DNA from 3 places in the Micromonospora sp. NPDC005087 genome. Region 1 is predicted to be linked to each of the others. Evidence: riboswitches for the same ligand, from Rfam matches in the RefSeq annotation. Region 1 holds a riboswitch; each other region holds the start of a gene.
What was found. A riboswitch is a leader RNA that binds a small molecule or an ion and turns the genes downstream of it on or off. The one in region 1 is predicted to bind cyclic di-AMP.

Region 1 (9,775 bases):
GTCCATGGGGCCGACCGGTACCCGCTGAACTGGCCCGCCGACCCGCACCAGTGGCTACGCGAGCCCCGTCCGGCGCGCGCGTGGGTCGCCGTCGACGCCAACTCGGCGATCGTCGGGCACGTGGCGGTGCAACGGCTGCCCGACCCGGCGGACGGGTCGCTCGCCCGGCCGACCGCCGAGGTGACTCGCCTCTTCGTGTCGCCGACCGCCCGCGGGACCGGGCTGGGCGCTGCTCTGCTGACCCGGGCACGGCGGTGGGCGGCCGAGCGCGGGACGGACCTGCTGCTCGACGTGGCTGTCAGCGACACCGCGGCCACCGCCCTCTACGAGCGCACCGGGTGGCGGTGCACCGGCACCAGCACGGCGCAGTGGACCGCCCCGGACGGAAGCGCCGTGTCACTTCATCACTACACGCTGCCAACGGGCGGGGAAATCAGCGACCGGCGGCCCTGTTAGCGCAGCTCACTGTGGTGATCGCGAACGCCATGCGAACATATGTACGTGTCGCCCGGGGCCAGCATCCTGCACGCCGACCTGGACGCCTTCTACGCGTCGGTCGAGCAGCGCGACGACCCGCGCCTGCGGGGGCGGCCGGTGATCGTCGGCGGCGGCGTGGTGCTGGCGGCCAGCTACGAGGCGAAGGCGCGGGGCGTACGCAGCGCGATGGGCGGCCAGCAGGCGCGGCGGCTCTGCCCGGACGCGATCGTCGTGCCGCCCCGGATGTCGGCGTACACGGCGGCCAGCCGGGCGGTGTTCGAGATCTTCCGGCAGACCACCCCGCTGGTCGAGGGGCTTTCCATCGACGAGGCGTTCCTGGACGTGGGCGGTCTGCGCCGGCTGGTCGGGCCGCCGGCCGACATCGCCGAGCGGCTGCGCCGGGAGGTCCGCGAACGGGTCCACCTGCCGATCACCGTGGGCGTGGCCCGGACGAAGTTCCTGGCGAAGGTGGCCAGCGGGGTGGCGAAGCCGGACGGGCTGCTGGTCGTCTCGCCCGACGCGGAGCTGGCGTTCCTGCACCCGCTGCCGGTGGAGCGGCTGTGGGGCGTCGGCCCGGTCACCGCCGCCAAGCTGCGGGAACGGAGGATCCGCACCGTCGGCGAGGTGGCCCGGCTCGGCGAGGCGGCGCTGGTGTCAATACTCGGCGCGGGCGCCGGCCGGCACCTGCACGCCCTGGCGCACAACCGCGACCCGCGGGCCGTGCTGGTCGGCCGCCGACGCGGCTCGATGGGCGCGCAGCACGCGCTGAGCCGTACGCCACACGCGCCGGCGGAACTGGACGCCGTCCTGGCCGGCCTGGTCGACCGGGTCACCCGGCGGATGCGGGCGGCCGGACGGTCCGGGCGCACGGTGATGCTGCGGCTGCGCTTCGGCGACTACACCCGGGCCACCCGCTCGCACACCGTCCGCAAGGCGACCGCGGACACCACGCCGCTGCTCGCCGCCGCGCGGGCGCTGCTGGGGGCCGCCCTGCCCGAGATCGACCGGCGGGGCGTCACGCTGATCGGCGTCTCGGTCGGCAACCTGGACGACAACCCGGTCCAGCCGGAGCTGCCGTTCCACCACAATCCGGGAGCCGAGCTGGACGCCGCGGTGGACGCGGTCCGCGACCGGTTCGGATCGGCGGCGCTCACCCGCGCGGTGCTGCTCGGCCGTGATCCGGGCGTCGAGGTGCCGCTGCTGCCGGACTGACCGCACCAGGTGGCGGCGGGGCGAAAGCGCCGGACATCACAGCGGCGAGGGGTTTGGCGACGGCCGCAGCGGGTCACGTAGTGAAGATCAGTCTGACCAGGGGGGACCACCATGTCCGACGACACCAGCAACCGTCCGAGCCGGCGCGAGCAGCGTCCCGGCGACGTGACCGACCCGCTGCTCTGGCAGCTCGCGATCGACGTGCTCAGTGCACATGAGCCGGACGAGGACGGCGCCTGCCGCAACCTGCTCTGCGCCGGCCAGCCGTGGCCGTGCGCGGCCCGCAGCTCCGCTGAACAGGCGCTCCGGCTGGCCCGTGGTGCGGCCGGCACACCGTCCACAGTCGCTCCGACGCGGGGCGAGGAAACAACCGCATCCGCTGACCGGCCCGCTGAGGGCGTTCCGACCGCGCGCCGGGCCTGGTCGGCGCGTCCCGAAGCCGCCGTGTCGGCCGCCTGACGCCCACCCCTTCTCGACACGCCCGCGGGCGCCCGGCCGGAGTCCGGTCGAGCGCCCGCGCGTCGTGTGTCAGAGGGCGAGCCGCTGACCCGGGAAGATCAGACCGGGGTCGCCGCCGACCACCTGACGGTTGCGCTCGTACAGGGCCTGCCAGCCGCCGGCCACCTGATGGGCCTGGGCGATCTCGGACAGGGTGTCGCCCGGCTTGACCAGGTACGTCCTGCCGTCCGTGGAAGGCGCGGTGCGCTTGTGGTTGCGGGTCGCCGGCTGCTCGCCGCGCGACGACCGCTCCCGGGGCTTGGACGTCGACTCGGACTTCTTCGTCGCGGACTTCGCGGCGGAGCCGCCCGACGAGCCGCCCTTCTTGCCGCAGGTCGGCCAGGCGCCGATGCCCTGCCCGTCGAGCACCTTCTCGGCGATCGCGATCTGCTCGCCGCGGCTGGCCAGGTCGGCGCGGGCGGCGTACTTCTTGCCGCCGTAGCCGGCCCAGGTGCTCTGCGAGAACTGCAACCCGCCGTAGTAGCCGTTGCCGGTGTTGATGTGCCAGTTGCCGCTGGACTCGCACTGGGCGATCGCGTCCCAGTTGACCCCGGCCTGCGCCGGGGCGGCCGGGCCGAAGAGGGCGACGGCGCCGGTGACAGCGCCGACGGCCAGGGTGCCGACGGCGACGCGGCGGGTGGTGACCCGTCGATGACGGGGCGTGTGTGCAGATGACATGTGAGGCTTCCTCCACGCCGGCGAGGTGAGCTGTCGGGTTCGGGCCGAGGAGCCCGGCCGCGCGGTGGCGGCTTCACCCCGAGGTGACGTGCACCGAGGAACGTTGGGTCCCCCGCTCCTGCCCGGGTGACTGGGTTCCGACGACCGGGGGCAGGATTTGGCGTTGCCGGTCGCGGTGTCCGCATTGGCGAACCCGACCGACGTTAGGCACGGTCGGTGACGGTCGCCCACCCCCTGTGAACTTCTTCACCGGGCCGCGCGGGGCGAGCCGCGTAGCGGTTGCGGGCAATCGAAGTGTGTGCAGTGACCACCATGGACCGTTTCCGATCAGGCCGGCGTTTCAGGTCTCGTGCCGGAGCCAGGCCACGATCCGGCGAGCAGTTCGACGTGTCCCGGCGACTCGTACGACCGGACGTCGTGACCGAGGGCGCTGTAGACGATCTGGCTGGTCCCGACGGTTCGTGCCCAGACGAGCGGTGGCTGGTCGCGGCGACCAGGCGACTTCGCACCGCTTGCCGCATCCCCTGGTACGCCGACCGTCCCGCCCGGTGCGGTCAACGGCCGCCGGGCGGCGTGGCACGGCGAATCCGGGCGGCCGTCATCTGCCACGCCTGCGCCTCGTCGACCAGGCAGCCGGCGAGCAGCTCGCGGCCCCGGGCGAGAACCGCGAGGGCGTCGGGGTGGCCCGGCAGCCACTGTTCGGCGTCCCCGACAGTCAACTCGGCCCGCCGGCCGGGCAGCGGCGTCGCCCCGGGTGGCAGGCCACCGAGCCGGTCGAGGTGCCCGGCGGAGAGGATCTGGTACCACATGGCGTCGGGGATGAGCGCGTCGGCGAGCATCTCCACCCCGGGCCGCCGGGTCACCGGCTTTCCGTCGCTCGGGAGCCGCTGCGACCACTGTGGCGTGCTCACCCGACGGCTGTCCGGCTCGGCGTCCACTCCGGCCCAGACCAGCAATCCGCTGTGCGCGTGCAGCTTGTCGCGCAACCGGTGCATCGGCCCGGCCAGGTCGCCAGCGTCGGCGGGGTCGGCGCGCGGCTGCGCGACGGAGAGCGCCGCCGCCGGTAGCACGTCGTGGTAGCCGCCGACGGTCGCGGCCACCAGCCGGTTGGTGAGGTCGCCGGCGAGCAGGGTCACCGTGATGGCTGTGGGCAGAGTAGACAGTACGGTGGCGGTGGCCGAGCCGGCCGCCTCGGCGGTGAGCGGAACCCGCACGCCGAGCACGACAGCGCTCAGCTCGTCCGCGGGTCCGCGCTCGGCGTGCAACCAGTCGAGCGCCACGTTCAGCAGGGGCGGGGGCAGTTGGCACGGGGCGTCGCCGAACGGCGCGCCGAGTGGCCCGCGCAGGTAAGCCCGGGCGGACACGCCGAACTCCTCGATGTCGTGGCTCGGGCCGCGCCGGGCCACCGAGACCAGAGCGTCGCGCACACCGGCATCGCGCAGTTGCCGGGCCAGCAGCTCCGGTATGGCGAGGACATGCTCGGCGGGGATCGGGCCGAAGTCGATCACGAGGAGCTGCGCGCCGGGCAAGGCGATCGGTGACGAGACGACGGCCGGGCCCACCCGCTCCCCGCCGGCTCCCGTCGCTTCGAGTCGGAGCAGAGCCTGCCGGAGCGCGGCCACCGCGACGGGCACACCGGCGTCGTCCGAGCGGACTTCGATCGTCAGGCTGTGCTGCTCGCGCAGAGTTTCATCGATATCTAGCACTACGACGACGGCCATGTGTCCCCCAATGGTGGCGCATCCGCACTCTGCGGCAGCCCATTCCTGAACCCCGCTTCGCACGTCGATCGGAATGGAGAATGAGATATTTGCTTGTGTCTATTGACAGTGGAAGGGGCCTGTCGGGGAGCATATTGCCGTCGCAATTTTCCGGGAGCCCTGCCGGGTGCGGAGCGCTCCAAACTGGCCAATCTGTCTCGTTAGCGCGAATACGCGCAGCATGAAATAGCGCTGCCCGGATTCCACGATGTAACACAATCGAAGAGGTCAGCGCTATTTGCGAATCACCAACGACTATCGCCGCACTTTTCCCAACCCTTCCGTAACGGCCGAGGCCCGTAATCGCCGTACGGGGTGCCGGCCGCCTCGGTAACGTCACCCGCAGCCGGGCGGCGGCCCGCCGGATGCGCGTACTCCGCCGACCTCGACGCGTCGTAGACGTTGTCCGTCTGCTCCTCGGACAGCGCCGTGATCTGGATCAGCGGCGTCGGGTGGGCTCGGCGCAGCCATCGGAGTAGTGAAGCTTGTGGCTACCTGCAGACGCTGCATGATCCAGAAAGCGACGCCGCCCCATCCGACGAAAGGATCAGTCCCCCTCCGGCTACAGGGTGCGGGCCAGCCGGTCAGCGAGGGCCCGGGTGAATCGGGCCGGGTCGGCCAGCTCGCCACCCTCGGCGAGCACCGCCAGCCCGTACAGCAGCTCGGCCGTCTCGGTCAGGGCCTCGGAGCTCCCGCTCTGCTCGTGGGCCTTGCGCAACCCGGCAACGAGCGGGTGCCCGGGATTGATCTCCAGGATCCGCTTCGTCGACGGGACCTCGTGCCCCATCGCCCGGTACATCTTCTCCAGGGTCGGGGTGAGATCGTGCGCGTCGCCGACGACGCAGGCCGGTGAAGTGGTCAGCCGCGACGACAGGCGGACCTCCCGGACGCTGTCCGCAAGGGTGGTGCCGAGCCAGTCGAGCAGCCCGGCGAACTCCTGTCGCTGCTGCTCACGCTCGGCCTCGGCCTGCTGCTTCTCCTCGTCGGTGTCCAGGTCGACCTCACCCTTGGCGATCGACCGCAGCGGACGGCCGTCGTACTCGCCGACCCGCTCGACCCACACCTCGTCGACCGGGTCGGTGAGCAGCAGCACCTCGTGGCCCTTGGCCTGGAACGCCTCCAGGTGCGGGGAGTTCTCGATGGCGGCCCGGGAGTCGCCGGTGGCGTACCAGATGTCGCTCTGGCCGTCCTTCATCCGTGCCACGTAGCCGGCCAGGTCGGTGGGCTCGGCCGGGTCGTGGGTGGAGGCCACCGACAGGATCTCCAGCAGGGTGTCGCGGTTGTCGGTGTCGTCGATCAACCCTTCCTTGACCACCGCGCCGAACTCGGTCCAGAACGTGCGGTAGCGCTCGGGGTGGTTGGCCTTGAGGTCCCGGACCGTGGCGAGGACCTTACGGACCAGCCGACGGCGAACGATCTGGATCTGCCGGTCCTGCTGGAGGATCTCCCGGGAGATGTTCAGCGACAGGTCGTGCGCGTCGACCACGCCCTTGACGAAGCGCAGGTAGGTGGGGACCAGCGCCTCGCAGTCGTCCATGATGAACACGCGCTTGACGTAGAGCTGGACGCCACGGCGGCCCTGTGGGGCGAACATGTCCAGCGGGGCGTGGCTGGGCAGGAACAGCAGCGCCTCGTACTCGAAGGTGCCCTCGCCCTTCATGTGCACGACCTCGAGCGGGTCGGCCCAGTCGTGGCTGACGTGCTTGTAGAACTCGTGGTACTCGGTGGCGTCGACCTCGTCGCGGGGCCGCGCCCAGAGCGCCTTCATCGAGTTGAGCGTCTGCACCTCGCTGGTGGGCGCCTCGCCGTCGGCGCCCGAGCGCTCGACGCGCATCCGGATCGGCCAGGCGATGAAGTCGGAGTATCGCTTGACGATCTCCCGGATGGTCCACTGGGCGGTGTAGTCGTGCAGGTTGTCCTCGGTGTCGGCCGGCTTGAGGTGCAGGGTCACCGTGGTGCCCTGTGGCGCCTCGTCGACGGTCTCGATCGAGTACGTGCCCTCGCCGGCGGACTCCCAGCGGGTGCCGCCGGTCTCGCCGGCCTTTCGGGTCAGCAGGGTGACCCGGTCGGCGACCATGAACGCGGCGTAGAAGCCGACGCCGAACTGGCCGATCAGGTCCTGCGAGGCGCGGGCGTCGGCGGATTCGCGCAGCTGGCGCAGCAGCTCGGCGGTGCCCGACTTGGCGATCGTGCCGATCAGCCCGACGACCTCGTCGCGGGTCATTCCGATGCCGTTGTCCCGCACGGTCAGGGTGCGGGCGTCCCGGTCGACCTCGATGGCGACGTGCAGGTCGTCGGTGTCGGCGACGAGGTCCTTGTCGACCAGAGTCGCCAGCCGCAGCTTGTCCAGCGCGTCGGACGCGTTCGAGATGAGTTCCCGCAGGAAGACGTCCTTGTTCGAATAGATCGAGTGGACGACCAACTGGAGGAGCTGACGCGCCTCGGCCTGGAACTCCAACGTCTCGGCCTGGTTGCTCACACCGTCTCCCATGTCGGCTCGTGCGGAGGTTCGCGGACAGGATACGAGCCTTCACCGGCTGGGTCGTGCCCGCGTCCGGGTCGTATTCCCGATCCGGCGATGCCGCTTCGTGAGATAGCTGACTTTGCCTAACGTAAGTCAGCCCGATAGCGTCTCGGTGAGCAAGAGGCCGCACGAGCCTGACGACCCACCGTTCCGCCCGAGCAGCGGCGCGCGACCCCTGGAGCAGACCATGAAGATCGCTGGAAGCACCGCCCTCGTCACCGGCGCCAACCGCGGCTTCGGCCGGCACCTGGCCGCCGAACTCCTCTCCCGCGGCGCGACCGTCTACGCCGGCGCCCGCAACCCGGACAGCGTCGACCTGCCCGGCGTGACGCCGGTCCGGCTGGACATCACCGACCCCGCCTCGGTGGCCGCCGCCGCCGCGCTGACCGGAGACGTGAACCTGCTGATCAACAACGCCGGCATCGACACCGGATCGGACCTGCTCGAAGGCGACCTGGACCTCGTCCGGCTCGAGCTGGAGACCCACTACCTCGGCACCCTGTCGATGGTCCGGGCGTTCGCTCCGATCATCGCGGGCAACGGAGGCGGGACTGTCCTCAACGTGCTCTCCGTGCTGTCCTGGGTGACCTTCCCGAGCGTCGGGGCGTACAGCGCCGCGAAGTCGGCCGAGTGGTCGATGACCAACGCGTTGCGCGCCCAGCTCGCCGACCGGGGGGTCCGGGTCGCCGGCCTGCACGTCGGCTACATGGACACCGACATGACCGCCGCGGTCACCGCCCCGAAGTCCGACCCGGCGGTCATCGCGCGGCTCGGCGTGGACGGCATCGAGGCCGACGCCTACGAGATCGTGGCCGACGACATCAGCCGGCAGGTCCAGGCCGGGCTCGCCGGCGGCGTCGCCGCGCTCTACCCGCAGCTGCCCTGAGCTGCCGCACCACGGCCGTGATCGGGCCGCCGCCGGCTTCCCGGCGGCGGCCCGTCCTCGGGTACGCGGTCAGCTCCGTCCGCGCACCCGCCTCAGCTGCCGGTCAGCAACCGCCACAGCTGTAGAAGAGGATGTCCCAGTGACTGCCCTCCTTGGTGTAGAGGTTGCCGGAGGGGGCCCGGTACTGGTAGCCGAAGCCGGCGATGTAGCCGACGTACGTGTAGTTCGCGGAGATGTAGTTCTGGATGCAGGTGCTCAGCGCGATGTCCAGCTTGTAGCCGTTCCAGTGGCTGTACGTCCCGCCGGCATGCCCGACCTCGGTGCCGGCGGTGATGGTGACCGCGCAGCCGCTGGCCCGCTTGAAGGTGATGATGCCGCTGATCGTCGCCTGCCGGACCCCGTCGAACGAGGTGCAGGTGGCGATGTTGCGGTTGCTGCAGTTGCCACTGGAGGTCCAGGAGATGTTGGCGGCGCTCAGCTGCGAGGTGGCACTGGAGTGGCTGATGGCGAAGGCCGGGGCGGCGAGACCGAGCGCGGCGCCGACCGCGGCGAGGGTGGCCACCAGCAGTGTGAGCACGCGGCGGCGCAGGGTGGATCGGGTGGTGGACATGGCACTCCCGTTCGCGTGAGGGGTGGAATTTTTGCGAACCAGGGGCCGGCCTTGAAGGATTTCTACCAGAGATAGACGAGCATGACTAGATGCCGGGTGGAGGCGGTCGCCCGCCTCCACCCGGCGACCCACGTCAGCTCGCCTGCAGCGTCACGTCGTCGATCACGAAGCTGGTCTGCAACGAAGAGTCCTCGGTGCCGGTGAACCTCAGCGTCACCGTCTGCCCGGCGTACGCGGCGACGTTGAAGGTGCGCTGGACGTAGCCCGCGGCGGCGTTGAGATTCGAGTACGTCGCCAGCGTGGTCGAGCCCACCTGCACGGTGAGCCTGTCGTACGCCGTGGAACCGGTGGTCTCCGCGGTGTCGATGTGCAGCCAGAACGACAGCGTGTAGCTGGCGCAGCCGGCCGGCACGGTCACCGACTGGGTCAGGGTGTCGGTGTGGGTGCTGCCGTACCCGTCGAGCCACGCCTTGTACGACCCGGTCCGCGCCGGCTGACCGCTGGAGCTGGTGATCACACCGGAGGACGCGGTCCACGGCGTGCTGCCGCTCTCGAAGCCACCGTTGCCGATCACCTGGCCGCCCGCGCAGCCTCCGGTGCCGGTCACCGTGAGCGTGAGGCTGGCGCTGCGGGTGACCGAGCCGGTGCCGGTGACCGTGATGGTGAAGGTGCCGGTCGCCGCGCTGGCCGACGCGGTCAGCGTCATCGTGGCCGAGCCCCCCGAGGTCACCGAGGACGGGCTGAAGGAGACGCTCACCCCACTGGGCGCACCGGAGGCCGAGAGGCTGACCGACTGCGCCGAGCCGGCGGTGGTGGCGGTGACAACCGTGGCGGTGGTGCTGGCACCCCGTGCGACCGAGCGCGCGGTGGGGTTGACGGCCACGGAGAAGTCGTTGGTCGGGGTGCCACCGCCCACGGCGAGCTGCCACAGCGCGTACGCGACGCCGTCCGCGGCCCGGTTCAGCACCGTGGCGCTGACGTTGGCGGTGGTGTCGCAGGCCCGGTGGTAGCAAGGGTCGTAGGCGGAGTTGGCGGTGCCGCCCCACTTGGCCGCCTGCGCGCTGGTCTTGCGGGCGCTGGCGCCCGCGGCGTAGCCGGAGGTGGGGATGCCGGCCTGCTGGAAGTAGTAG
Region 2 (9,775 bases), on a different contig from region 1:
GGGTCCCAGTGCATCCCGCGCACGGTGGAGGCGACGGTGCCGGGCACGTTGTCGTGGCCGATGATGTGCTGGCGGTCCAGCGGGATCCCCAGCTGCAGGGCGAGGTGCCGGACCAGCTTGGCGGAGGTCCGGTACATCGCCTCGGTGTACCAGGTGCCCTGCGCGGCGAAGCCCTCGTGTTCCAGCCCGATCGACTTGGCGTTGACGTACCAGTTGCCGGCGTGCCAGCCGACGTCCTTGGTCTTCACGTGCTGGGCGATGTGCCCGTCCACCGAGCGCAGCGAGTAGTGCCAGCTCACGTAGGTGGGGTCCTGGACGAGTTGCAGCGTGGTCGCCCAGCTCGCCTCGGTGTCGTGGATGACGATGTACTCGATCTTCTGCCGGCCGGGTCGGTCGGAGAGGTCGTGGTTGCCGTAGTTCCCGGCGCCGAACGCCTCGTAGGGCGCCGGGATCCACTCGCAGGAGATGGTGCGGGGGCACTCCAGCCCGTCGGGGCGGGCGAGCCGGCGCAGTCCCAGCCGGTCCAGCCAGGAGCGCTGCGGTTGGATTGCCCGGGCCGGCAGCGTGATCCGCTGGCCGTCGTCGGTCACCCGGGACTCGCCGGCGCCGATGGTGGTGAACACCTCGTCGGCGAAGGCCGCCGCGGCGTCCGCGCTGTCCGCGCCGGCGTAGCGGGCCACCGCGCCGTACCAGGCTGCCGGGTCGGTGCCGGCCCCCACCGGTGCGCCCAGTTCCCGCTGGTACGCGGCCAGCAGTGCCGCGCCGCCTCAGATGTTGACGCTCGGGTCGGTGCGCAGCGACTCGGGGGCGGCGCCGGTCAGTGCGGCGGCGGCGTCCATGGTCTGCAACGCTGCGGCGGGCGGCGCGGGATCCTCGGCGGGTCGGGGCGCCATCTCCCGTGCGGGGCGGGAGTCGTCGCCGCGCGGGTCCTCGGTGCCGGCGTCGTGGTGGCTGCGCCCCGGTAGGGCGGCCACGTGCCGGGCGTCGGTCAGGTGCATCGGGCCGTAGCCGCCGCTGGTACTCGGCGTGCCGGCGTTGCTGTCCCAACGTGACTCCAGATAGGAGACGCCGAGCAGCACGTCGGCCGGTACGCCGTACTCGGTCGCCGCGGCGGCGTACTGCTGCTGGCGGTCGGCGGTGGGTGCGGCCACGGCTGGGCCGGCGGGTAGGGGAACCGCGGTCGCGGCGGCGACCACGGCGGCGGCGAGCAGCGCGCGCCGGCCGGTGGACAGGGTTGGACCGTGCATCGAACCCCCTAGATCTGAAGGGCGAAGTGAGGTCACCTTCGCCCCGCCCGGGGCTCCCGTCAATACCTTTCGACCTACCGAGGTTCGTGGAAGGAAACCTTCGTTCCCGGCCGTCGTCGCCGGCAATCGGTACGGAGTGTCACGGCCCCACCGGTTGCGGATCGGTAACGGTCGTCTCTACTCTGGTCATTCGTCGGGCCGACAGCAGCTCCGCCCACCCGGGCGGTAACGGACCGACACCGCCGAGTCGCTTCCGAGCGAGCCGGGGACCCAGGTTTCTGGGGTGAATCCGCAGCCACTGCGGTAGGGCGTCCACCTTCCCGCCCGAACCCGTCAGCTAACCCGGTAGGCGGTCGGGAAGAAGGAGTACGGAACCCGGTGGCTCACCATGCCCCGCGGCCGTCGTCCGAGCGGTCGGCGTCAGCCGGCCCGACGTCGATCGTGCCGCGCTCACGCTGGTCCCGCTTCACCACCGCCCTCGCCGCCCTGGTCGGCGTTGCCGTCGTCCTGACGGGCAGCGCCACGGCGGCCCACGCCGACCCCTCCGTCGCCGAGATCGAGCGCCAGATCGACGCCGACTGGAACAAGCTCGAACCGATCATCGAACGGCACAACGCCACCCGGGCCGACCTGGCCGCGAAGCGCAAGCAGGCCAACGCGCTGGCCGCCCGGATCGCCCCGCTGGAGCGCCAGGTCGACGCTGCGATGGACAAGGTCAGCTCCCTGGCTGTGCGCGCGTACAAGGGCGAGAACGTCTCCACCGTCAACGCCGTGCTGGGCAGCCGGTCACCGAGCGACGTGGTCGGGCAGCTCGAGATGCTCGACCGGTTTGCGCACAACCAGCAGCAGGACGTGCGGCAGGTGGCCGACCTGCGTGACCAACTGGCCGCGCAGAAGGCGCCACTGGACGAGATGGTGGCCCAGCTGACCCGGACCGAGGCCCAGCTGGCGGCCAAGAAGAAGCAGATCAACGACGAGATCGACCGCCTGCAGAAGCTGCGCCTGAAGGTTTACGGCAACGGTGGCGGCGGTCCGCTGCGTCCGGCGCCCTGCCCGGCCAGCTACCCCGGCGGCGGTGCCGGTGTGGCCGTCAAGTTCGCCTGCGCCCAGATCGGCAAGCCCTACGTGTGGGGTGCCGAGGGTCCGAACTCGTACGACTGCTCCGGGTTGATGCTGGCCGCCTGGGCCAAGGCCGGTGTGTCGCTGCCGCACAACGCCGCCCAGCAGAGCCGGGTGACCAAGGACGTCAGCCGGGCCAACCTACGCGCCGGTGATCTGGTCTTCTACTACAGCGACATCCACCACGTCGGGATGTACGTGGGTAATGGCTGGGTCGTGCACGCCTCGCAGGCCGGTCAGCCGATCAAGATGAAGAAGGTCGACGACGGCCCGATCCACAGCTACGGCCGCCCAGGCTGAGATGTAAGCAGGGGCCCCTTCTTAACGCCTCCGGTATAGGAGGGGCCCCTTACTAACACGGCGGGCGCATTGCCCGACGAGTGGCTTCAGCGGGTCGGCCAGGTGCGCCAGTGCTGCCAGGCGCGGCTCGGGGTCGGCCCGCGCTGCCCCTGGTAACGCGAGCCGTACACCACCGAGCCGTACGGGTGCTCGGCCGGCGAGGAGAGCCGGAAGATGCAGAGCTGCCCGATCTTCATGCCCGGCCAGAGGGTGATCGGCAGGTTCGCCACGTTGGACAGCTCCAGCGTCACGTGCCCCGAGAAGCCCGGGTCGATGAAGCCGGCGGTGGAGTGCGTGAGCAGACCGAGCCGGCCCAGGCTCGACTTGCCCTCCAGCCGGCCGGCGAGCTGGTCGCCCAGTGAGATGACCTCGAGCGTCGAGGCCAGCACGAACTCGCCCGGGTGCAGCACGAACGGCTCGCCGTCAGGCACCTCGACGACCGAGGTGAGGTCGTCCTGCTGCATTGCCGGGTCGATGTGGGTGTAGAGATGGTTGTTGAAGACCCGGAACAGCCGGTCGAGTCGTACGTCGATGCTGGACGGTTGGACCAGGGTGGGCTCGAACGGCTCCAGGCCCAGCGTGCCGGCCTTGATCTCGGAGACCAGGTCGCGGTCGGAGAGCAGCATCGGACCACCATAGCGGCGTTTGCCGCAGTGACAGGATTCGGTGCCGGTGACCAGCGCGTCGAGGTCGCTGATCGTACATTTGTTCGATAGAATGTCCACATGGCTTCCTGGTCCGAATTCGCCGCCGACGAGCCCCGACTCGCCGACGGGATCCGCGTTCTCCTTCAGCAGTACGGGCCGGGCTTCGGCTATCTGGCCACGGTCCGCGCCGACGGCGGGCCCCGGGTCCACCCGGTCTCCCCGGTCATCACCGACGAGGGTCTGTTCTGCTTCGTCATCGACTCTCCGAAGCGCCGTGACCTCGAACGGGACGGCCGTTACGCGCTGCACTCGTTCCCGCCGGAGGAGAGCGACGACGAGGCGTACGTGGCGGGGCACGCCTGGCCGGTGACCGATCCGGCTCGGGTGGCGCGGCTGGCGCAGAGCGCCCGGGCCGAGCCGCAGGTCGACTGGCGGCTGTTCGAGTTCACCGTCGACGTGGCGATGCTGACCCGCCGCGACCAGCACGGCATGGGCATCACGGGTGGCGCGCAGGGCCGGCCGGCGGTCCAGGTCTGGCTCGATCCGCACGCCCCGCCTGCGGCGGCCGGCCCGGCCCCCGTACCGCAGACCCGCCCGGTCCGCCGCAACCGTGACGTCCAACGCTCGGCCGCCTGACCGGGGCCGGGGTCCTGGGGAAAGACGCCGGTGCCGGCTCCGTCGTGACGGAGCCGGCACCGGTGGTACGCGGGAAAGCTACGCGGCGCGGTACGCGTTCCACACGGTCAGCATGCGGCTGGCCTGGCCCGGCGTGAACTGGTACATGCACGAGTCGTAGGTGTAGTCCATGAAGTTGGTGATCGGGTCCAGCCCGGCCGCCGAGCAGGTGTTCCGCCCGGTCGGGCACTCGTACGCCGGCGACGCCTCGGCCGGGGTGTCGCTGACGCTGTCACCCGAGCCACCGCAGCCGCCCTGGAAGGTGTGGTAGAGGTTCAGCCAGTGGCCCACCTCGTGGGTGCCGGTGTCGCCCTGGTTGTAGTTGGTGGCCGTTCCGCCCGGCAGTGACTCGTTCAACGCGACCACGCCGTCCATGCTGCTCAGGTTCCGCTGCGGGAAGGTCGCCCAGCCCAGCAGGTCGTTGCTCAACTCGCCCAGGTAGATGTTGAGCGTGTTCTTGCCGCCCACCCGCAGCGAGGACTTCATCGACCGCTCCGCCGACGAGCCCTGCACGATCGGGTACCAGGACGGATTCGTCACCCGGTTGATCTTGTCGAGGCGGAAGGCGAAGGCGGTGACGGCACCGCCGGTCGCACCGGAGTACGCCTGGTTGAGCACGTTGATCTGGGCGGTGATCAGCGAGTCCGGGATGTTGCCACCCGCACGCGTGCTGTTCTCCTGGATCACGTGCACCACCACCGGGATGGTGACGGTGGCCAGTGCCGTGGCACCGGCACCGACCCGGAAGTTGGCGCGTTCGCGCAGCGCCGCCGCCAGGTCGGCGTCCCGCTCGCGTACCTGCTTCGCGGTCAGCTCGTTCGGGTCGTGCTTCGCCGCCGCGCCGGGCTTCATCCGGGCGTTGGCGTGGCTGCCGGTCGGCTCCACGCAGGCGCCACCGGGGGCTGCGGAGAACGCCGAAGCAGCCGGAACGACGCCCACCGCGGCGGTGCTGAGCAGCAGCGCGAGAGTCGTCGAAGCGACACCGGCGGCACGCCGGGTCAGCAGGTTGGGACGAAGTCCCATGGGCCACCTCTTTTTGGCGACGTGGCAGGGGGTGTGTCACGCCGTGGCTGGCAAGGTGTGGCAGACGTTACAACTCATCGATGCATTTGAGAATGGCCATATCTTGTCATAAGGAAACTACTTTCCGTGCACGGTGGCTCAGGGGGGCAATGGTGGTTCTCCGCGGTGGGGCGGGTGGTCGGCCGTCACGTGGGGGCGGGGTACCTGGGTGCACTGGCTGGGTGACTCAGGTACAGTGGTGCCGCTCGCGGGTGTAGTTCAATGGCAGAACATCAGCTTCCCAAGCTGACAGTGCGGGTTCGATTCCCGTCACCCGCTCCACGATCAAGGCCCTGGCCAGGACACAAGTCCCAGCCAGGGCCTTCGATATTCCAAGGTCAGCGACCGTGCTACGACCGGCCGGTACGGCCCGATGGCCTGACGGCGGGCCGGGCCTGCGGCTAGCGCAGATGCCGGGCGAAGAACCCGGCCGCGTCCTCTCCTGCGAACTGCGGGACACCGGTGTGTCCGCCCATGTTGGCGTGCAGCGTTTTCTCCTTGGAGCCGAAGGCGTCGAACAGGTCCAGGGCCGCCTGCCGGTCGTTCCCTTCGTCATCCCACTGCAGTAGGACATGCAGCGGAATGGTGACCTGTCGGGCCTCCTCGAACATGGTGCGAGGCACGAAACTCCCGGCGAAGAAGCCGGCGGCCACGATGCGCGGCTCGACCACCGCGAGCCGGATGCCGACGGAGATCACTCCCCCCGAGTACCCGACCGGGCCGCCGATCTCGGGCAGCGACAGGAGGGCATCCAGGGCGGCCTGCGATTCCGGGACCGCCTTGTTGACGAGCGGGAGGATGAGGGCGTCGATGATCTCGTCGCTGACCGGCTCGCCGGCCTCCAGCGCCCGGCGCAGGTCGGCGCGGGCCTGCTCGACGGCGGCCCAACGGGGCCGGTCACCACTGCCGGGGAGCTCGATGGTGGCCGCGGCGAAGCCCTCCGCCGCAGAGTGCCGGGCCCGAGCCACCAGACGGGGGTACATCTTGCGCAGTCCGAGCGGGGGGTGGCCGAGCAGGATCAGCGGGACCGGTGCGGATGCGGATCCGGGCGTCCACAGGATGCCGGGGATCTCGCCGAGGGTGAATTCGCGTTCGAGGACGCCGTCGTCGAGGCGCTGCTCGGAAGTGAATCGCATGGTCGTGCCTTTCGGGAGTGCTCGTGAACGGCGCTCCCGGACGACCTATCGCCCGACCGTGACCCCGGAGGGGAGCACCCATGTCGATACGTTCACGGGTACCACCTCCTCGATCTCTCGCACGGCCTCCGGAAAAGTAGCAGTGTCGCCGCGGTCCGCCAACCGGTTTTGCGGGGGCTCGCGGGGCGCCGCGCTGCGGTCAGCGTCCTCTGACGCAGAACTCGTTGCCGTCGGGATCGGCCAGTAGGACGGCGCCGTCCGCACCGACCTCGAGCCGAGTGGCCCCGAGGGCGACCAGCCGATCGACCTCGGCTTGCTGATCGCCACCGGCCGGGGCGAGGTCGAAGCGCTGCCGGTTCCTCGCCGTTTTGGGGGCCACGGGTGGGCCACCCCACGCGACCTTCGTGCCGCCGTGCGGTGACTGGATCGCGGTCTCCTCGTCCTGGTCCCACACCAGCGGCCAGCCCAGCGCCTCGCTCCAGAAGAGGCCGACCTCCCGGTTGCCGTCGCAGGCGATTTCCCCGAGCAGGCCGCACCCGGCGAGGAAGCCGTTGCCGGACTCGATGACGCAGAACGCGTTGCCCTCGGGGTCGGCAAGGACGATGTGCCCCTCCTCGGGGCGCTGCCCGACGTCGAGGTGACCGCCGCCGAGCCCCAGTGCCCGCGCCACCGTGTGCTGCTGGGCGGCGTCGCTGGCGCTGGTCAGGTGAAGGTGCAGGCGTTTCGGCCCCACCTTCTTCGTGCGGCTCGGGACGAACTGGAGGCTGAGCTGAGTGTCGTCGCCGGGCAGGAGCGCACGATCGGCGTCCTCGACGACCTCCCGGCCGAGCATTCCGGCCCAGAACTGCGCCAGGCGAGCAGGGTCATGCGCATCGAAGGTCACCGTCAGCATTCGCGAGAGCATCACTGCACCGTAGACACGGGCCAGCAGAACAACAACGTGGTTTCGGTGAGGTCGGCTCGACAGGGCGGCGCCGGTCGTGCTGGTCCGGAGATGCACCCGGGCCGGCGGACCTGACAACTTGATCTCGTAATGCCGAACGGTCGGATGACGACGAGCGGCGTGCCGGCGACCATGATGTCGGAGTGACCACCGTAGATGGCCGTCCGGCAGGCCCTGAGCGGGTAACCATCCGTGCCCGCACTCGCGCCTTGCGCCTCGGGGTGGCGATCCCTCTCGCGATCGTCGGTTTTCCGCTCCTGCTGGTGTTCGCCTTCAACCTGAGCTTTTTCGTGCGTGCGCTCACCGGCCCGGGTCCCGAACCGTGCGATCCCGCCGTCGACGGGTTGGAAGCCTGCTGGCATCCGGAGCTGCGGACCTTCTGGATCGTGGCCGCCGCGACGGGGCTCGCGGGAGCGCTCTGCCTCGTGACTTCGCTGATCCGGCTTCCCCGACCCCGCCGCTGGTGGCCGTGGCCGATCGCGACAGCGGCGCTCCTGTTCTCCTGTCATCTGGCACTGACGCAGATCATCTGACTTCGAGCGACAGCGGGCGTGATCCTTGCGTCGGAGCGGCACGATGAGCCGGTGAGCCGCCTGATCATGTTGCTGAGGCGCCCGGTCTGGGTGACCGTCGGATGCGTGTTGCTGGTGGTGGCCGGTGGTGCCCTGCTCTGGTTGCCGCTGCACACCCAGTACGCACTCGACGACTGGAAGACCGAACTGCGGGCCGAAGGTGTGCCGGCGCGGGCCGTCGTCTACGACCGGGAGAGCAAGCGGGGTGGCAGCTCCACCACCATGTATCTCCGGTACGAGATGGCCGGCCGGACGTACGAGCAGGAGCTGGGCTGCTTCGAGGTGTGTCTGCCACCCGGCGATGTCGTGCCGATCTGGGTGAACCCCACCGATCCGAGCGACTTCGTCACCGACTTCGACGCGCTCAGTGGACACCGGGGCCGCATCCAAGGTGTCATCGGCGCGGCCGGGTTCGTGATCCTGGTCGTGGCGGTTCTGCTGACGATCTCCCGCATCCCGTTCCGGAGATGGTTCCCCCGGCGCACGGCGCCGCGGCGGCCCGGCGCTTCCAACAGTGGCGGCGCCGGGTTCACCAGCCGTTCCAAGCACAAGCGGGTCGGCCGGCACTGAGCGGCGCCGGGCCTGTCACCCCCTGACACGATCCTGACACGGCCACTGACATCCGACGGCTACTGGATGCTGGTGCTGTCCCGCCGGTAGGCGACCGTGCTCAGGGCAACGGGTCAGCATGCTGTGATCGTGTTGGCGGTCATCGTTTCCAGAACAGGAGATGGGTGACTCCGCTGGGGCTGGGCACCGACTCGAGGTGGAAGCGGTCGAGAAGATCGGTGTGGCTGTCCCACAGGCGCTCGCCCCGATTGAGGTCGACGGGCGCGACGGCGATGTGCATCGTGTCGACCAGGTCGGCCTCGATGAACTCGCGGATGGTCGCCACCCCACCGCCGAGGCGTACGTCCCGACCGGCGGCTGCCTGCTTCGCCCGGGCCAGCGCCTCGGCGGGGCTGGCATTGAGGAAGTGGAACGTGGTGTCGGCCAGGGTGAACGACGGCCGCACATGGTGGGTGAGTACGAAGACCGGCGTGTGGAACGGCGGGTTGTCACCCCACCATCCCTGCCACTCGTGGTCCTCCCAGGGGCCGCGCTGTGGGCCGAACTTGTTGCGACCCATGATCTCCGCGCCGATGTTGCACTCGGCGTCGCGGGTCAGGTAGTCGTCCAGCCCGCGAGTGCCGCCCGGTTCGGTGCGATACACGAAGCTGGCGGTGGCGGCACGCCAGGAGAACAGCGGGGTGGGGTCCGCGTGGCCGAAGGGTCGTTCCAGGCCCTGCCCCTCACCGGTGCCGAACCCGTCGCGCGAAACGTTGAAGCACTGCACCCGCAACAGTTGCGGCATGGGATCTCCTCTTGGGTTGATGGTCCCGTATCCGGTCGGCGCGGTTCAGTTCGTGGTCACCGTCGGGCCGCCGCCGCGGCCCCGGTCGTCGAGGACGAGCGGGGCGCGACCGCGCACCTCGTACCGGATGTGGGTGACCTGCGGCGTGTGGATGACCCGGGTGGGCGTCAGCTCGATCGCCTCCTTCTCGCCGAGGTCGAGGTCCGCGTCGAACAGCCGGAGGCCGGTGCCGAGCACGACCGGTACGACGTGCAGCTCCAACTGGTCGAGCACGCCGGCCTTGAGGACCTGGCGTACGAGGCTGCCGCCGCCGGCCACCGCCACGTCCTTGCCGCCGGCCACGGCACGCGCCTGCTCGACCGCACTGGCCACGCCATCGGTGACGTAGGTGAAGCTGGTGCCACCGCCGCGCAGCAGGGGCTCGCGGGGGCGGTGCGTGACGACGAAGACGGGCGCGCGGAACGGCGGCTCCTCGCCCCAGGGCACCTCACCGCCGTCGGCCATCCGCCGCCCCATCACGTACGCGCCGGCCGCTTCGAACGACTCGGCGACCACGTCCGAGTTCGTGTCCCGCTCACCACCGGCGAAGCCCTGTCGCTCGCGCCACGCCCCGGCGTCGGTCACCCAGCGGGTGACCCGGAAGAATCCGGCGCTCTCGGCCGAGTCCATCCAGTCGCCCTC
Region 3 (9,775 bases), on a different contig from region 1:
GCGCGGTCTGCCGCAAGCTGGCCGAGCTGCTCGCCGCGGGCGGGGCGGACCTGCGCACCGGCACCGAGGTCACCGGGGCGGCCACCCGTCCGGAGGGCGTGGTCGTCACCACCAGCCGCGGTGAGGTGACCGCGGACGTCCTGATCAACTGCGCCGGCTTGCACGCCGACCGGATCTCCCGGCTGGCGGGCGTGCCGACGCCGGTGCGGATCGTGCCGTTCCGCGGCGAGTACTACGAGCTGGTCCCGCAGCGGCAGGGGTTGGTGCGGGGATTGATCTACCCGGTGCCGGACCCGCAGTTCCCCTTCCTCGGGGTGCACCTGACCAAGATGATCGACGGCAGCGTGCACGCCGGCCCGAACGCGGTGCTGGCCACCGCCCGCGAGGGTTACTCCTGGGGCCGGATCAACCCTCGTGACATCTGGGACGAGCTCTCCTACCGCGGTCTCTGGGCGCTGGGTCGGCGGCACTACCGCTACGGCCTGACCGAGGTGACCCGGTCACTGTCGAAGAAGCGCTTTGCGGACAGCCTGGCCCGGCTGGTGCCGGAGCTGACCCCGGCTGACATCGTCCGGGCCGGCGCCGGCGTGCGGGCGCAGGCGATCCTCCCCGACGGCGGCCTGGTGGACGACTTCCTGATCGTCGAGGCCGACCGGCAGGTGCACGTGCTCAACGCACCCTCCCCGGCCGCGACCAGCTCGCTGGAGATCGCCCGGCACATCGTCTCCCGACTTCCGGTCGACGCGCCGCGCTGAGAGCGCCGGGTCGCGGACGGCAGAGCGGTCAGGCGCCCGTCGACGGAGCCACAATGCCCCGCTGCCGGGGTACGGCAGGTTCGGCGCCGAGCCCGGTGGCCACCGACTCGACCAGGGTGTCGAGGTAGGTGTCGGTGACCGGACCGCGGGCGATGGCGAGCCGCCAGTAGAGCGGGCCGATGATGAGGTCGACGGCGGCGTCCGGGTCGGTGTCGGCAGGCAGCTCGCCGCGCTGCACGGCGCGGGCGACCAGACGGCCGCCGATTTCCTGCTGGCGGGCGTGCAGCACCTGACGCAGGGTCTGGTCGATGGTCGGGTTGCGGGCGGCCTCAGCGAGCAGATCGGGAATGATCTGTGAGGCCAGCGGATGCCGCAGCGCGTGCGCCACCGCCTGGAAGAGCAACGCGAGGTCGCCGCGCAGGGTGCCGGTGTCCAACACAGGCAGCTTGCCGTGCGCGGCCGCGGCCACGATGTCCAGCACCAGGTCGAGCTTGGAGCTCCACCGCCGGTAGATCGCCGTCTTGCTGACGCCGGCCCGTCGGGCCACCGCCTCGATGGAGAGCCGGCCGTAGCCGACCGCGGCGAGCTCCTGCATCAGCGCGCGCCGGATGGCCGTGGTGATCTCACCACGAAGCACCGCCGCACCGGCCGGGGCCCGCCTCTTCTCGGTCGTCACCAGGGACTCTTCTCGCAGCTCACGACGACCAGAGTAGCGCAACGACGGTACGGTTGCGTCCCGACGTGTTTCGGACTACTGTCCACGCAGCGACGAGGCGGCGCTCCGCGCACCAGCTCCCACTAGGATTCCATCGTCGCGAGCAACCCGTCGGCACGAAAGATCGGAGTGCCCCTTTCATGGCCACCACCGCGCTGGTCGACCCTGACACGGGCCTGACCCAGGCGCAGCTGGCCGCTCGGCACGGGCTCCGGGTCGCTGGTGAGCGACCCACCCTCGTCGAGTACAGCCGCCGACTGTGGGCCTACCGGCACTTCATCGCCGCGTACGCCAACGCCAAGCTGGTCGCCTCGTACAGCAACGCCAGGCTGGGCCAGCTCTGGCAGGTGCTCACCCCGCTGACCAACGCCGCGGTCTACTACCTGATCTTCGGGGTGGTGCTGGAGCAGGACAAGATCCCGAACTTCATCGGCTACCTGACCACCGGCCTGTTCATCTTCAACTTCACCCAGAGCGCGGTGCTGGCCGGCACCCAGTCGATCAGCGGCAACCTGGGGCTGATCCGGGCCCTACACTTCCCCCGGGCCAGCCTGCCGCTGTCCACCACGGTGACCCAGTTCCAGCAACTGCTCGCCTCGATGCTGGTCCTGATCGGCATCGTGCTGGTCACCGGCGAGCCGCTCACCCTGAAGTGGCTGATGCTGGTGCCGGCCCTGCTGCTGCAGGCGGTGTTCAACGCCGGCGTGGTGCTGTTCGTGGCCCGGATGGGCGCCAAGGCGAGCGACCTGAAGCAGGTCATGCCGTTCATCATGCGCACCTGGATGTACGGCTCCGGCGTCCTCTACAGCGTCAGCCTCTTCGAGCGGCTGCCCGGCTGGGCGACCACGCTGGTCCAGTACAACCCGCTGCTGGTCTACATCGAGCTGGCCCGCTACGCGCTGCTCGATCAGCCGCCACTGCTCAACGAGTCGCTGACCCAGCTCTGGCTGGTCGCGGCGGGTTGGGCGCTGGTGGGCGGGATCGGCGGCTACATCTACTTCTGGCGCGGCGAACAGGAGTACGGCCGTGGTTGATCAAATGCACGCCACCGACGAGGCGACCGTCTCCCTGCCCGTTCTGGCGCAGGAACGGATCCCCACCGTGGTGGTCGACGACGCGCACATCATCTACCGGGTGCACAAGGGTGCCGCCGGCGGCACCACGCCGGTGGCCGCGCTGCGCCGGCTGGTCAAGCGCACGTCCGCGCCGAACGTGCGGGAGGTGCACGCGGTGAAAGGGGTCTCGTTCACCGCGTACCGGGGCGAGGCGATCGGGCTGATCGGCAGCAACGGCTCCGGCAAGTCCACCCTGCTGCGGGCCATCGCCGGCCTGCTGCCGGTCAACCGGGGCGCGATCCACACCCAGGGGCAGCCCTCGCTGCTGGGCGTGAACGCGGCCCTGCTCAACGACCTTTCGGGTGAGCGCAACGTCACCCTCGGTTGCCTGGCGATGGGGATGCACCCCGACGAGGTGGCCCAGCAGGCCGAAGGGATCATCGACTTCTCCGGGATCAACGAGCGGGGCGACTTCGCCAGCCTGCCGATGCGCACGTACTCGTCCGGCATGGCGGCCCGGCTGCGGTTCTCCATCGCCGCCGCCAAGAAGCACGACGTGCTGCTCATCGACGAGGCGCTCGCCACCGGCGACAAAGGCTTCCGCAAGCGCAGCGAGCAGCGGGTGCGGGAGCTGCGCGAGGGTGCCGGAACGGTGTTCCTGGTCAGCCACCAGCTCTCCTCGGTACGGGACACCTGCGAACGGACCATCTGGCTGGAATCCGGCGTCCTGCGGATGGACGGGCCCACCAACGAGGTGATCCGGGCATACGAGGCGTACGCCAACAGCAAGTAGAGTGCCGGCGAACCTCCGGCATCGACATGGCGCCATGTACCCGCGTCGCCCGCGTTGGGGCGACGCGGTTCGCGCGTTAAGGTTCATTCCGTCGCCGCCCGGGCGGAACCTTCCGTTAAACGCATCCCTGAAAGTGAGGATCCGGCAATGACGCAGGACCAGACCACTGGCCCGGACGCCACACCGGAGAGCCCGGCACCCTGGCGGCCCTCGCGGACGGTGGCCGTGGTGCTGGCCGGCGGCACCGGAACCCGACTGGGCCTCGGCATCCCGAAGCAGCTCCTGAAGATCGCCGGTAAGCCGATCATCGAGCACACCCTGGCGGTCTTCGAGGCCGCGCCGGAGATCGACGAGATCATCGTGCTGATGGCCACCGGGCACGTCGAGGACGCTCGGCAGATCGTCGAGAAGGCCGGCCTGCGCAAGGTCACCAAGGTGATCGAGGGCGGCGAGACCCGTAACGCGACCACCCGGATCGCGCTGGACGCGGTCGGCCCGGCGGACTGCAACATCCTCTTCCACGACGCGGTGCGCCCGCTGCTCAGCGGCCGGATCGTGCGCGAGTGCGTCAACGCGCTCTGGACCTACGACGCCGTGGACGTGGCCATCCCGTCCGCCGACACGATCATCCAGGTGGACGAGAACGACTGCATCACCGACATCCCGGTGCGCTCCCGGCTGCGCCGCGGGCAGACCCCGCAGGCGTTCCGCTCCCCCACCATCCGCGAGGCGTACCGGATCGCCGAGGATGATCCGGACTTCGCCGCCACCGACGACTGCGGCGTGGTGCTGCGTTACCTGCCGGGCACCCCGATCAAGGTGATCGACGGCTCGGACGAGAACATCAAGGTCACCCACCCGGTCGACGTGCACCTGGCGGACAAGCTCTTCCAGCTCGCCGCCGCGCAGGCGCCCCGGCTGACCGACCACCGCAGCTACACCGAGGAGCTGACCGGCCGCACCATCGTCGTGTTCGGCGGCAGCTACGGCATCGGCCACGAGCTGACCGAGCTGGCCCGGCGCCTCGGCGCCCAGGTCTTCCCGTTCAGCCGCTCCACCACCGGCACGCACGTAGAGCGGGCCGAGGACGTCGAGGCCGCGCTGAAGACCGCGTTCGAGGCCACCGGCCGGATCGACCACGTGGTGGTCACCGCCGGGATCCTGGAGAAGGGCGCCCTCGCCGAGATGGACGAGGAGACGATGGACCGGCTGCTCCAGGTCAACTTCGTCGGCCCGGTGACCATCGCCCGGCAGTCCCTGCCGTACCTCCAGCAGACCAAGGGCCAGCTGCTGCTCTACACCTCCAGCTCGTACACCCGGGGGCGGGCCCGCTACGCGCTCTACTCCGCCACCAAGGCCGCCCTGGTCAACCTCACCCAGGCACTGGCCGACGAGTGGGCCGACGTCGGCGTACGGGTCAACTGCATCAACCCCGAGCGGACCGCCACCCCGATGCGGACGCGGGCCTTCGGCGAGGAGCCGGAGCACACCCTGCTCGCCGCGGAGGCCGTCGCCCAGTCCTCGCTCGACGTGCTGATCTCCGACCTGACCGGCCAGGTGATCGACGTACGCCGGGCGCCCGGCGACGGTCCCTCCCCGACCGTGCCGGCCCAGTCCGGGTCGGGTCGGGTCGGTTCGCCGGCCGGTGCGGCCTCCGTGAGCTGACTGACGGCGACGGACCCGGGACGGCAGCGAACGGAGCGACATGCGTGGTGATCTGGTCCGAAAGCTGGCCGCCCGGTGCCTGAGCACCGGCCTGGCCGTGCTGGCCTTCGTCGCGGTGGCGCTGACCGGCGCCACCGGATGGGGGTTGGCGCTGGCCGTCGCCGCACTGGTCGCGGCGGCCGCCGAGCAGCGGATCCGACCCGGCGCTGACCTCGTCGCCGAGACGGCGCTGATCGGCGCCGCCGTCCTGGTCGGATACTCCCGGCGGCTGGACGACGGGCTCGACCCGGCGCTCGTCGCCACCGCGCTGGTCCTGCTGGGGCTGGTGCTGCTGGTGGGGCCGCTGCGGACCGCCGGCAACCTGGAGATCCGGGTGGCCAACCTGCCCGTGCGGGCCTGGACGCCGCTGATCGCCGACCAGCTCGGCACCGCCCTGCTCGGGCTGCTCGGCGCGGTGACTCTCGCCGCCGCGGTGGCACTGCCCGCCGCCGTGGCGCTGGTCGCCAGCCTGCTGGTGGGCGCCTGCGCCGGAGCGGTCGCACTGGACCTGGCCCGGCGTCGCTTCCGGCCAGCCGCCGGCGGTGGGGCGGTGGCCCGCGCGCTGCGCCGGCACCAGCCGGAGTTCCTGCTCTACTTCTCCGCACCGCCCGGCTCGGAGTACCAGGTCACCATGTGGCTGCCGTACCTGGAGCGGATCGGCCGGCCGTTCATGGTCGTGGTGCGCGAGCCCGATTTCCTGGGGCCGATCTCCGCCGCCACCAGCGCACCGGTGGTCTACTGCCCCACCCTCCGGGCGATGGACGAGGCGCTGGTTCCGAGCCTGCGAGCGGCGTTCTACGTCAACCACGGGGCGAAGAACAGCCACTGCATCCGGTTCACCCAACTCACCCACGTGCAGCTGCACCACGGCGACAGCGACAAGGCGCCGAGCGCCAACCCGGTGTCGGGGATCTTCGACCGGATCTTCGTGGCCGGCCCGGCGGCGATCGACCGGTACGCCCGCGCCGGGGTGCAGATCCCGGCGGAGAAGTTCGTGGTGGTGGGCCGCCCGCAGGTCGAGGCGATCGAGGTACGCCCGGAGCCGGTGCGCGGCCTGGCCCACCCGATCGTGCTCTACACCCCGACCTGGACGGGGCACCACGCCGACGCCGACTACTGTTCGCTGCCGGTCGCCGAGGAACTGCTGCGCCGGCTGCTCGAGCGCGGCGCGACGGTGATCCTGCGGGCTCACCCGTACACCGCGCAGAACCCGGCCTCGGCCCGGCAGCTCGGCCGGTTGACCGAGCTGCTGCTCGCCGACCGGGCCCGCACCGGGCGGCAGCACGTGGTCGGCGCGGCGGCCCGGGAGCTGAGCCTGACCGAATGCGTCAACCGGTCCGACGCGCTGGTCTCCGACGTGTCCGGGGTGATCTCGGACTACCTCTACTCCGGCAAGCCGTACGCCGTCACCGACATGGGCGACGAGCGCGAGCGGTTCGTGGAGAACTTCCCGCTGTCCGGGGCGGGCTACGTGCTGCGCCGGGACATGTCGAATGTGGACGAGGTGCTGACCGCTCTGCTGGACACCGATCCGGCGGCCGAGAAGCGCTGGGTCACCCGCCGTCGCTACCTGGGTGACTTCCCCGTCGAGTCGTACGCCGAGGCGTTCCTGACCGCCGCCCGCCGGGAGTTGGCGCCGGCGAAGACCCTCGCCGCCTCCGCACCGGTCTAGGGCCGCCGCCGGACGGCTCAGCGGTACGCGTCCAGCAGCGCCAGCACCGCCCCCGGGTTCTCCACGTGCGCGTTGTGCCCGAGCCCGGGCAGGGTGACGACCGGTACGCCGAACTCCTTGAGCTGCGCGTCGGTGACCATCGGGTCCTGCTCGCCGCGGGCCAGCACCACCGGCACGTCGGTCGCCGCCACCAGCGCGGCGAGGTCGGGATCGCCGACGTCGAACGCGGCCGGATCCATCGCGAGCCGCCACCGGCCGTCGACCTGGCGCAGCCCGGCGTCCACCACCGGGTGGTCCGGCGGGAGCAGACCGGCGAGCCCGGAGACGCGCAGGTAGCGACGGGCCGCCTCGCTGCGGCTGGCGAACCAGCTGATCGGGCGGGTCGCGAGTTCGGCGGCGCGGGTCAGCTCGTCGGGTGACCAGACGGCCTTGATGCCCAGCCCGACCACCGCGTCCACCGGCGATCCGGCGGCGCGGGCGGCCAGCGCCAGGCCGACCACCCCGCCCAGCGAGTGCCCGAGCACGACGATCCGGTCGTCGGGGGCGAGGCCGTGGGCGATCCGCTCGGCGAACCCGGCGAAGGAGTACGACGGCAGCGGCGCCGACCAGCCGTGACCGGCGAGGTCCGGTGCCAGCCACCGCCCCGGCCAGTGCTGCTCAAGCAGCGGCGCCCAGGGCAGCCAGACGTCGCCGGTCGCCCCCATCCCGTGCAGCAGCAGCAGGACCGGCCCGCGGCTGGTGTGACCACGCGATTCATCCACCACGGCCGCAGTCTCCCACGGTTCGCCGACGGGTACGAGAGTCCTCGTCGGCGGCACGACGGCGAACCACCTCGCGCGGTACGGCTTCACCGGCTGTCGACCACATGAAAAGACGCCGCGGGCGCCGGCCCCTTGTGGGGGACGGCGCCCGCGGCGGCTGCGCCCGGGTCAGGCGGAGTAACCCCGAGTGGCGATCCAGTTCGCCAGGTCGATCGTTGTGATCCAGTACGACGGATCGGCGGCGTTCGCCGAGTCGGCGATCCGCACGGTCCGGCCGTTGTCCTTGTAGCCCACCACGGCGATGTAGTGCCCGCCGCCGTAGGAGTGCCAGCCACCATCGGTGTCGGTGGCGTCGCCGGCGATGTTGGCCACCACGCCCCGGCCGGCGGTGATCGCCGCGACCACGTCGGCCTGGAGTCGGTCCATCTGGGCCGGGCTGGGCGCGCCGGCGAACATCCGGGTCCGGTACGGGGAGCCCTTCACCTCGGCGTTGAGCACCCGGGTGGTGTCCAGGGCCGAGTTGGTGCCCATCTCGGTGGTGCCCAGCTCGACGCCGAGCTTGTCCTGGGTGCGGTCGATCCCGGTGGCGCTGAGCGCGTTGCGGGTGGCCGCCGGGCCACAGTTGTAGTACGTGTTCTGCGCCTGGTAGTCGTAGTCGAGCACCTTGGTCGCGGGCGGCTTCGGCGCCGGCTTACGGGTCAGGTCCGGGTTGCCGGTGGCCTTGGCGGCGGGCGACGCGGCGCTGGCCGTCGGGGTGGCGGTGCTCGGCGAGGTGCTGGCCGAGGGGGCCGCTACGCGAGCCTCGCCGCGGGAGGCGACGGTGTCGCTGCGCATCTCGGCGACCGTGGTCGCGGTGTGCTGGCTGGCCGGGGCGTCGTCGGTGCCGGCGATCAGGGCGCCGGTGGTGGTCGCGAGCGCCAGGGCCGCGGCGGAGGCGGCGACGATCTGGTAGGGGCGCTCGGTGGCGAGACGACGGAGCTGACGCTTCAGGGTGTGCTTCACGGGGTCCTCCACGGATCGGGGGGAGAGCGGCACACCGGGCCGGACCGATATCCGGGCAGGCGCCAGCGCGCGGACCGTGGTCCGCGGGTGGTGAACCGCTCAGGGTTGTGCCCGGCGTGGCCGGGCGGGAGAGGCGGTGACCCGGAGGGTCAGCTCACCGGACGGATGAGCGGGGGCACCGCGGCGCCGTGGAGGCGGAGGAACAACCGAGGGGTGGAGAGGTGCTGCACGAGGATGGAACTCCTTCCGACACCGCCTACCGGGTTAGCTGACGGATTCGGGCGGGAAGATCGCCCTACCGCGGGCCGTGGCTCGCAGATTCACCCCGGACTAACTGATGGGTCCCCGGTTCGTTGATCACGATTGAGCGGGTCGGCGCGGCGTCGCCTCTTGCGATCGGTTACCGCACCGGACGGGACGACACTACTGGCCGGCTCAAGCCCTGCCAAGCCAGGTTCACCTGCGTAAACCTGAAATCGAGCGCCAATTTCTGCGCGTATTGCCACTGACGTGACTCGATGGGACAACCGGTTGCGGCGGCGCCTCCGGTCGACAACCGGACAGGCCGTCGACAATGCCGCCGCATTTGCGCGAACATTGCGCCCGACCGTTCCAGCTGCCCGATCCGGCGTCGGTGTGACCGGGCTCACGCTTCCGGTCGGGACATTTCCGGTCAGCCCACCCGCGCCGGGCGCCAGCGCGCCGCGGTCGCCGCACGGGCCGCCGCGGTCGGCGCCGGTCGGACCGGCATCCGGACCGGCCGCAACCGGGCCGCCGCTGCCCACGCCTCCTCGGCGAGCGTGCGGGCCGCCTCGGCGGCCAGTTCGGCATCGCGCCACGTGGATCGTTCGCGCTCGGCGGCGGCCCGGTGCTCGACCCACCTGCCGTCCCGGACAGCGCGGCTCAGCAGCACCTCCTGCTCGACCGGGTGTCGCCGGGGATCCCAGCCGTTGCGGTGTGCGAAAACGTCGGTGAGCTGACGCATCGACAGGTCGCCGCGCCAGTGCGCCGCCATCGCCGCGCGGTGCAGGTAGCGCTCCCGGGCGGCGTACTCCGTCGGGGAGCGCGGCGTGCGGGGGGTGGGCAGCGAACCGGCGCCGGCGAAGCGGCGCGCGGCGCGGTCCGCCTCCTCGTACCCGGCCCAGGCCCGCTCGGCCGCCTCCTGCGCGGCCAGCCAGTCGGCGCGACGTCGGCGGGCGGTCTGCGCCGCGCCGGCGGCGGCGACGGCCACCTCCTCGGCGTACCGGCGCAGGTCCGCCGCCTCGACGGCGGCCAGTTCCCGGGCCGTGGGCGCCGGGGACTCCTCGTCGGTCGGCCG

Region 2: linked by a shared signal. The riboswitch ahead of ACFYPS_RS14640 (NlpC/P60 family protein) and the one ahead of ACFYPS_RS26905 (transglycosylase family protein) in region 1 are both predicted to bind cyclic di-AMP.
Region 3: linked by a shared signal. The riboswitch ahead of ACFYPS_RS24675 (C39 family peptidase) and the one ahead of ACFYPS_RS26905 (transglycosylase family protein) in region 1 are both predicted to bind cyclic di-AMP.

The regions. Positions count from the first base shown of each region.
Region 1 is NZ_JBIALB010000014.1:16,568-26,342, reverse strand. Features, by position in the region: gene ACFYPS_RS26920 (GNAT family N-acetyltransferase) at 1-456, shown strand, start outside; gene dinB (DNA polymerase IV) at 502-1,689, shown strand; gene ACFYPS_RS26910 (hypothetical protein) at 1,801-2,148, shown strand; gene ACFYPS_RS26905 (transglycosylase family protein) at 2,218-2,865, opposite strand; cyclic di-AMP (ydaO/yuaA leader) riboswitch at 2,867-3,038, opposite strand; gene ACFYPS_RS26900 (hypothetical protein) at 3,420-4,586, opposite strand; gene htpG (molecular chaperone HtpG) at 5,188-7,116, opposite strand; gene ACFYPS_RS26890 (SDR family oxidoreductase) at 7,337-8,035, shown strand; gene ACFYPS_RS26885 (hypothetical protein) at 8,139-8,645, opposite strand; gene ACFYPS_RS26880 (M28 family peptidase) at 8,779-9,775, opposite strand, start outside.
Region 2 is NZ_JBIALB010000005.1:161,685-171,459, reverse strand. Features, by position in the region: gene ACFYPS_RS14650 (N-acetylmuramoyl-L-alanine amidase) at 1-719, opposite strand, end outside; gene ACFYPS_RS14645 (hypothetical protein) at 768-1,247, opposite strand; cyclic di-AMP (ydaO/yuaA leader) riboswitch at 1,478-1,613, shown strand; gene ACFYPS_RS14640 (NlpC/P60 family protein) at 1,626-2,666, shown strand; gene dcd (dCTP deaminase) at 2,753-3,331, opposite strand; gene ACFYPS_RS14630 (pyridoxamine 5'-phosphate oxidase family protein) at 3,431-3,988, shown strand; gene ACFYPS_RS14625 (zinc metalloprotease) at 4,067-5,050, opposite strand; tRNA gene ACFYPS_RS14620 (tRNA-Gly) at 5,298-5,371, shown strand; gene ACFYPS_RS14615 (alpha/beta hydrolase) at 5,491-6,225, opposite strand; gene ACFYPS_RS14610 (VOC family protein) at 6,425-7,129, opposite strand; gene ACFYPS_RS14605 (hypothetical protein) at 7,312-7,701, shown strand; gene ACFYPS_RS14600 (DUF3592 domain-containing protein) at 7,753-8,310, shown strand; gene ACFYPS_RS14595 (dihydrofolate reductase family protein) at 8,450-9,094, opposite strand; gene ACFYPS_RS14590 (dihydrofolate reductase family protein) at 9,140-9,775, opposite strand, start outside.
Region 3 is NZ_JBIALB010000011.1:204,089-213,863, reverse strand. Features, by position in the region: gene lhgO (L-2-hydroxyglutarate oxidase) at 1-755, shown strand, start outside; gene ACFYPS_RS24705 (TetR/AcrR family transcriptional regulator) at 784-1,392, opposite strand; gene ACFYPS_RS24700 (ABC transporter permease) at 1,611-2,504, shown strand; gene ACFYPS_RS24695 (ABC transporter ATP-binding protein) at 2,509-3,318, shown strand; gene ACFYPS_RS24690 (bifunctional cytidylyltransferase/SDR family oxidoreductase) at 3,466-4,983, shown strand; gene ACFYPS_RS24685 (CDP-glycerol glycerophosphotransferase family protein) at 5,024-6,694, shown strand; gene ACFYPS_RS24680 (alpha/beta hydrolase) at 6,712-7,458, opposite strand; gene ACFYPS_RS24675 (C39 family peptidase) at 7,624-8,469, opposite strand; cyclic di-AMP (ydaO/yuaA leader) riboswitch at 8,696-8,837, opposite strand; gene ACFYPS_RS24670 (hypothetical protein) at 9,131-9,775, opposite strand, start outside.